2 regions of the Methylobacillus flagellatus KT genome follow, and region 2 is predicted to be linked to the other one. Evidence: riboswitches for the same ligand, from Rfam matches in the RefSeq annotation. Region 2 holds a riboswitch; the other holds the start of a gene.
What was found. Region 2 has a riboswitch for thiamine pyrophosphate ahead of MFLA_RS09130 (sodium:solute symporter family transporter). Riboswitches for the same ligand answer to the same signal wherever they lie in the genome.

Region 1: another riboswitch for thiamine pyrophosphate. It lies ahead of thiC (phosphomethylpyrimidine synthase ThiC); the one in region 2 lies ahead of MFLA_RS09130 (sodium:solute symporter family transporter).

The regions. Positions count from the first base shown of each region.
Region 1 is NC_007947.1:2,712,898-2,716,310, forward strand. Features, by position in the region: gene thiC (phosphomethylpyrimidine synthase ThiC) at 1-1,566, opposite strand, end outside; TPP riboswitch at 1,636-1,746, opposite strand; gene MFLA_RS12910 (protein-L-isoaspartate O-methyltransferase family protein) at 1,917-2,573, shown strand; gene MFLA_RS12915 (efflux RND transporter periplasmic adaptor subunit) at 2,946-3,413, shown strand, end outside.
Region 2 is NC_007947.1:1,920,148-1,923,560, forward strand. Features, by position in the region: gene MFLA_RS09120 (LLM class flavin-dependent oxidoreductase) at 1-327, opposite strand, end outside; gene MFLA_RS09125 (3-oxoacyl-ACP reductase) at 516-1,301, opposite strand; TPP riboswitch at 1,346-1,456, opposite strand; TPP riboswitch at 1,647-1,750, shown strand; gene MFLA_RS09130 (sodium:solute symporter family transporter) at 1,798-3,249, shown strand; gene MFLA_RS09135 (mechanosensitive ion channel) at 3,369-3,413, shown strand, end outside.

The DNA of each region.
Region 1 (3,413 bases), 790 kb from region 2:
TTTGGCCAGGTCGGCGGCGTGCGCGGCAATCTTGTAGGTGACGATGCCGACGCGCACGTCTTCCTTATCCGGCAGGCCCAGGTGCTCCTTCGGCGTGACGTAGCACAGCATCGCGCAACCGTACCAGCCTATCATCGCGGCGCCGATGCCGGAGGTGATGTGGTCGTAGCCGGGTGCGATATCGGTGGTCAAAGGTCCCAGAGTATAGAACGGGGCCTCGCCGCAATGCTCCAGCTGTAAGTCCATGTTTTCCTTGATCATGTGCATGGGTACGTGGCCAGGGCCTTCGATCATGGTCTGCACGTCATGCTTCCAGGCGATCCGGGTCAATTCACCCAAGGTTCTCAGCTCAGCAAACTGGGCTTCATCATTGGCATCGTAGATCGAGCCGGGACGCAGGCCGTCGCCGAGCGAGAAGCTGACATCGTAGGCCTTCATGATGTCGCAAATTTCCTCGAAATGCTCGTAGAGGAAAGACTCCTTATGGTGCGCCAGGCACCACTTCGCCATGATGGAGCCGCCGCGCGAGACGATGCCGGTCATGCGCCTGGCGGTCATCGGAATGTACTGCAAACGCACGCCGGCATGGATGGTGAAATAATCCACGCCCTGCTCCGCCTGCTCGATCAAGGTATCGCGAAAGATTTCCCAAGTCAGGTCTTCGGCCTTGCCGTTGACCTTTTCCAGCGCCTGGTAGATAGGCACGGTGCCGATCGGCACGGGTGAATTGCGGATGATCCACTCGCGCGTTTCGTGGATGTTCTTGCCGGTGGACAGGTCCATCACGGTATCGCCGCCCCAGCGGGTGCCCCAGACCATCTTCTCGACTTCTTCGCCTATGCTTGAGCTGACGGCGGAATTGCCGATATTGGCATTGATCTTCACGAGGAAATTGCGGCCGATGATCATCGGCTCGATTTCGGGGTGGTTGATATTGGCAGGAATGATTGCCCGGCCGCGCGCCACTTCGTCCCGGACGAACTCAGGCGTGATGATTTCAGGAATGGAAGCGCCGAAATGCTGCCCGGCATGCTGGGTCTGCAACAGTTCGCTCATGCCTTCGCGGCGCTGGTTCTCGCGGATGGCGATGAACTCCATCTCCGGAGTAATGATGCCTTGGCGCGCATAGTGCATCTGCGTCACGTTCCTGCCTGCCTTGGCACGCAACGGTTTGCGATGCAGGTTGAAGCGCATGTCGGCCAGCTTGGGATCGTGCAGCCGTTCCAGGCCATAGCTGGAAGTCGGCCCGTCCAGTTGCTCGGTATCGCCGCGCTCGGCAATCCAGCCAGCGCGCAGGGCCGGCAAACCGTTGCGGATGTCGATCTGCACATCCGGGTCAGTGTAAGGACCGGAAGTGTCGTAGACAATCACCGGCGGGTTCTTCTCGGCGCCGAATGCCGATGGCGTATCGGACAGGCTGATCTCGCGGAAAGGAACGCGGATGTCGGGGCGCGAGCCTTCGATATAGATCTTGCGGGAATTGGTAAAAGGCTGCGTTGCGCCCGGATCGACCTGGGCGGTGGCATTGAGGAAATTCTGCTGCAGGTTTTTGTCGGTGGCGTTCATTCAAGTCTCCAAAATGCGGGAAGCGTTTTGGAGTACCGACAGGGGAATAAAAAAATAGAAACCACCCCATCAAACCAAACTGCGCTTCCCTACGGTGGGATAATCCACATCAGGTTCAAAGGGTAATTCTCACTGCCATTGCATGCCTCAGCGTGCAACAGCAGACCCCTAGCGATGGAAGGAATGTACGTTAAAACCCTGATTCGATCAAGATTATTGTGGACGATGCACAGTTGATGCAGAGCATCATGTGCCTAAAGCTGGCAGGTCACGCGATCCAGCTTGAAACTCTGCCGTCTGGCGCTATAATCGGCAAACCGATAGCCATGCGATGGATAAGGACAATTGCGATGCACCATGATGTAGAACAAGCCCGCTTCAACATGATAGAGCAGCAGATCCGCCCCTGGGAGGTGCTTGACGGCACCGTGCTCGACCTTTTGGGCCGCGTGCCGCGCGAAGCGTTTGTCCCCGAGCAATATCGCGGCCTGGCGTTTGCCGATATCGAAATCCCCATCGGCTTCGGCCAGACCATGCTTTCCCCCAAGATGGAAGGCCGCATCCTGCAATCGCTGGAAATCAAGCCAACCGATAAAGTCCTGGAAATCGGCACCGGCAGCGGCTACTTCACCGCCCTGCTTGCCTCACTTGCGCAAGAGGTGCACAGCGTCGAGATCAATGCCGAACTCAGCAATCAAGCGCATCTCAAGCTGCTTCAGCAGCAAATCCACAATGTGACGCTGCATATAGGAGACGGCGCACGTGGGTGGCCGGGCAATGCCCCCTATGACGTGATCGTCTTCACCGGTTCACTGGCCCTGCCGCCGCTGATAAACGATCAGTTGCGCGTCGGCGGCAGGTTGTTCGCCGTCATTGGCGAGCCCCCCGTGATGGAGGCCACCATCATGCGCCGCATCAGCGAAGATGCGGTACGCCAGGACGTGATTTTCGAAACCACGCTTCCTCAGCTCGAGAACGCCCCCCAGCCGGAAAAATTCGATTTCTAGGAATATGGACCGGCACCTGGGTGCCTAGGTGCCATATCTCCGAGATATGACACACTACCCTGTGCACCCGTTCTTTATCATCCGCGCGCCTGCACATCCTGTCCATTGCCTTGGCACCTTTGCTGAAACTATCGATAGACACCGCTCAGCTAACATTATTTAATAATCATCCTTGATGATCCCTATCCTTCCAGCCTATGCTCCCTAGCATCAACAACTTGTCGGAATGCCAGGCGCCGGCTGATCCTCAGTGCCGCCTGAAAGCGATTGCTATGGCATGGGTGTCGCCATCATGCGCGGGAACAAGCCAGCGCATGGCCTGCATGTCCACCCAGTGATCCAGGCCTCCATCCCCAGCATGTAGGTATCGATATGCCGTTATTACTTTCGAGCACACCACTTCACTCATGGCTGTTAGCCATCTCCGTTTCCCTGCTGGTCGCTTGCCACAAGCCGGCACCCGAGGCGCCGCCACCACGGCCCGCCCTCGTCATGCAGCTCACCGACCTGCATACCGACCATGGCCAGTGGCTGACGGGAGAAGTGCGTCCTCGCTATGAATCGGCGCAGGGCTTTCGTATCGCAGGCAAGATCATCCAGCGTCACGTGGAAGTCGGTGACCATGTCAAGAAAGGCCAAATGCTGGCAAGGCTGGATGCCGAGGATAACCAGCTCTCGCTGGCCTCGGCCCAGGCCGCACTGCAGTCCGCAGAAGCGCAATTGGCCTTGGCCGAAGCCGACAGCAAACGCCAACGGCAACTATTCGAGAAGCGCTTCATTTCCGCAGCCGCCCTGGACACGGTGGAAACGCGCCTGAAGTCTAGCCTGGCACAGGTAATG
Region 2 (3,413 bases):
ATGGTCAAGCGAAGCCATCAGCCGTGCGGCATGGAATGGTGTGAAGAAGGTGCTGGAAATCGTGCTCACCAAGCCGATGTGCCGGGTGGCGCGGCTGATGGCCGTAAGCATGGTCACCGGTTCGAGAAACCAGCGTGGACCATCGGTGATGTTGTTGGTGGCATGGCCGTCGGCAAAGAACACGGCGTCCAGCTTGCCACGCTCGGCCAGCTGCGCCATTTCCTCGTAATAGCGGATATCACCAAGCCGCTCGACCTGGGAATCCGGGTGGCGCCAGGCCGCATTGTGGTGGCCGCAGCCGAACAGGAACAAGTTGATGTGCATCATGGCAGAACAAAAGCCTCTTTAGTGAATTCGATCATGACAGGCGCTGAGTCAGCGGATAGCATATTGACGCGAGCAAGAATGGCTGGAAAAAAGCTTAGCAGCGATCCTGGCTAGACGACTTGCCGCAGGCAGCGCAAGAAATAACGCCAGAGCTGGGCAACAACGCCAGAAAAATGGCGTCAGCCATCCTAATTCTTGACCAGCCCGCCATCCACCACCAGGTTCTGCCCCGTCACCGCGCGCGACCAGGGCGAAGCGAAGAACAGCACCGCGTCGGCGAACTCTTCCGGCGTAGTAACGCGGCGCAAGGGTGTGCTCGCGGCAATCAGGTCAAATACGGCATCCGGTGTGGCAGCAGAGGCGTCAGTCGTGCGCAGCAGGCCGCCCGACACCATGTTGACCGTGATGCCATCAGGCCCCAGATCCTGCGCCAGGGTGCGCGTGAGGGAAAGCAGCGCTGCCTTGGCGGCGGTGTAATCATGGTAAGGCACTACCGGGTTCTGGAACAGGTTGGTGCCGATATTGATCACCCGGCCGCCGCCCTGCGCACGCATGCCAGGCAAACAGGCCTGGACGGTATTAAGGGCACCGCGCACCACACCCTCAAATTGCTGCTGCAACTCTTCCCATGCCAGCTCATGCGCATGCGACCGCGCATCGCCGTTGAACTTGAAGTCAGGCAGGGCGTTGTTCACGATGGTGGTTACGGTCTTGCCGAAATGCGCCTGCGCCTGCTCCACCATCGCCCGCACGGCAACGGCATCACTCACGTCCGCCCGGATCGCCAAGGCCCGCCCCGGCGCTTCATCTGCCAAGGCCTCGGCGGCTTCCGCACTGTGAAGATAGTTGACGACCACACTTGCCCCCTGACCAAGGAAGGCGCGAGCGATATGCCGCCCCAGCCCACGGCCTGCGCCGGTGACGAGCACGAGTTGTTCTTGAATCGGGAGTAGCGATGAAGATGGATTGCCCATGTAATTCCTTTGCAATGGTCCATGGCAAGGGAATACATGGCAGCGCAAACTGCGACAGGCATTCCTCCGCCAGTATGATCTGGATCAGGTATACGGGTGTGTTCTCAGCCCTGACTGAATTGAATCATTCAAACAAGGCACCCCGTGCCGAAGAGTGGCTAACAAAACTCTCCTGACGTTGTTGTGCTCTGCCTTGCCGTACTATTTGTACGGTCTGCGGCAGAGCGCCCAGTCAGGATCGCTTGGCTGAGTTTTATTTAGCCACTCTGAGGCCGAACCATACCATGAAACATGAATTATCCGCATGTCTTCATCGCACACTGGAAGAATATCGCTATAATTCCAGACCTAACCTAGGGGAGCCGCTTGCGGCTGAGAAATGACAACCGTCATGACCCTTAATACTTGATCCAGACCATGCTGGCGAAAGGAAGGAAACAACGCATTCGATGTGCGTGCTCCTTGTCGTTCGCCGATTACCAGGAGTCACCACGCAATGCTCAGTACACAAGCCGTTTTCACCTGGCTGGTCTTTTTCGCCGCCATTTTCGCCATCGCTGGCATAGCTTATTCACGCAGGTTCCGCGGCAATCTTGAGGAATACATCGTCGCGCGTAATAGCCAGGGTACGCTGGCCAGTATCATGACCCTGCTGGCCTCGTCGCTGGGCGCATGGATATTGTTCTCGCCTGCGCAGGCAGCGACCTGGGGCGGCCTGACTGCCGTGATCGGCTATGCTATTGGCGCCATGTCGCCCCGACTTGCCATGATCCCGCTCGGCAAGCGCATGCGCGAGCTGATGCCCAGCGGTCACTCGCTGACTGAATTCCTCATCGCCCGCTACGGCAAGCCCATGTACCTGCTTGCGCTGACCATCATGCTGTTCTACCTGTTCATCGCCATGAGCGCCGAGATCACCGCCATCGCCAAGATGGTCACGCTGCTCGCGCCGGTGCCGCTCTGGGCCACTGCTGCCATCGTGCTCGGCTTCACGCTGCTCTACACCACCTACGGCGGCCTCCGTGCCTCCATCTTCACCGACAAGGTGCAGATCGTCATCATCATCCCGCTGTTGGCCGCGCTGGTCTTCATCGGATGGCAGGCGACCGGCGGCATTGCCCCGATCGCGGAAAAGCTGCAGCACACCGCGCCGCAGTTGATCGACCTGGAGGATATCGGCGGCATCAAGGCCGGGCTCACCTTCTTTGTCGCCATCCTGCTCACCGGCATCTTCCACCAAGGCAACTGGCAGCGCATCTACTCCGCCAAGGACATCCCTACCATGCGCAACGGCTTCCTGCTCGGCGGCATTCTCGTCGTGCCCTTCATCTTCATCATGGGCTTGTTCGGACTGGCCTTCATGGCAATGACACCGGACGGCGACAGCTCAGTGGCGTTGTTCAGCGTGATCATGCCCAATATCCCGCTCTGGTTGGCCGTCGCCCTGATTCCGCTGGGCATCTCGCTGGTCATGTGCAGCGTGGACACGGCCATCAGCGCCATCTCCAGCATCGTGGCGGTTGATATCGGCCGCGTCATGCCCAGAAGTAGCGCAGCCAGCCTGATGCGCCTGTCGCGCTGGCTGGTCCTGCTGGTTGCGATTCCCGTGCTGGTCGTCGCCGCGCAAGGCTACAGCGTGCTCTACCTGTTCCTGCTGGCAGACCTGCTCTGCGCAGCGGCAGCGTTTCCGGTGTTCTTTGGCCTGTTCAGCCGCTCCCACACCGGCCGCGAAGCCGTCACAGGCACCGTGGCAGGACTCGCCGCAGGCCTGTTCATGTTTCCGATGCCTTACCAGCCGGTGACACATTTGCTGGAGTCCTTCCTGCTTGCTGCCCTGGCCCCGGTTGTCGTGATTACCCTCATGCGCTTGCTCAAGCGCCGAAAACAGCATTTCGACCTGACCACGCTCAACGGCAGCGTCCGTAAACTGGATGGGGGACAGCTTTAAGGTAGCAAGGACTTGTTGACAAACCCTTCCCAGCACAGCCATCATCAAACCATTGAATACCGAATATTGTCATTGAAAACAATCGAATAGTGTCATCTATACGAAAATAGGAGGTTCGCATGAATACACAATGGAACAATGTGTGGAGCACGGTGCAAGCCGGA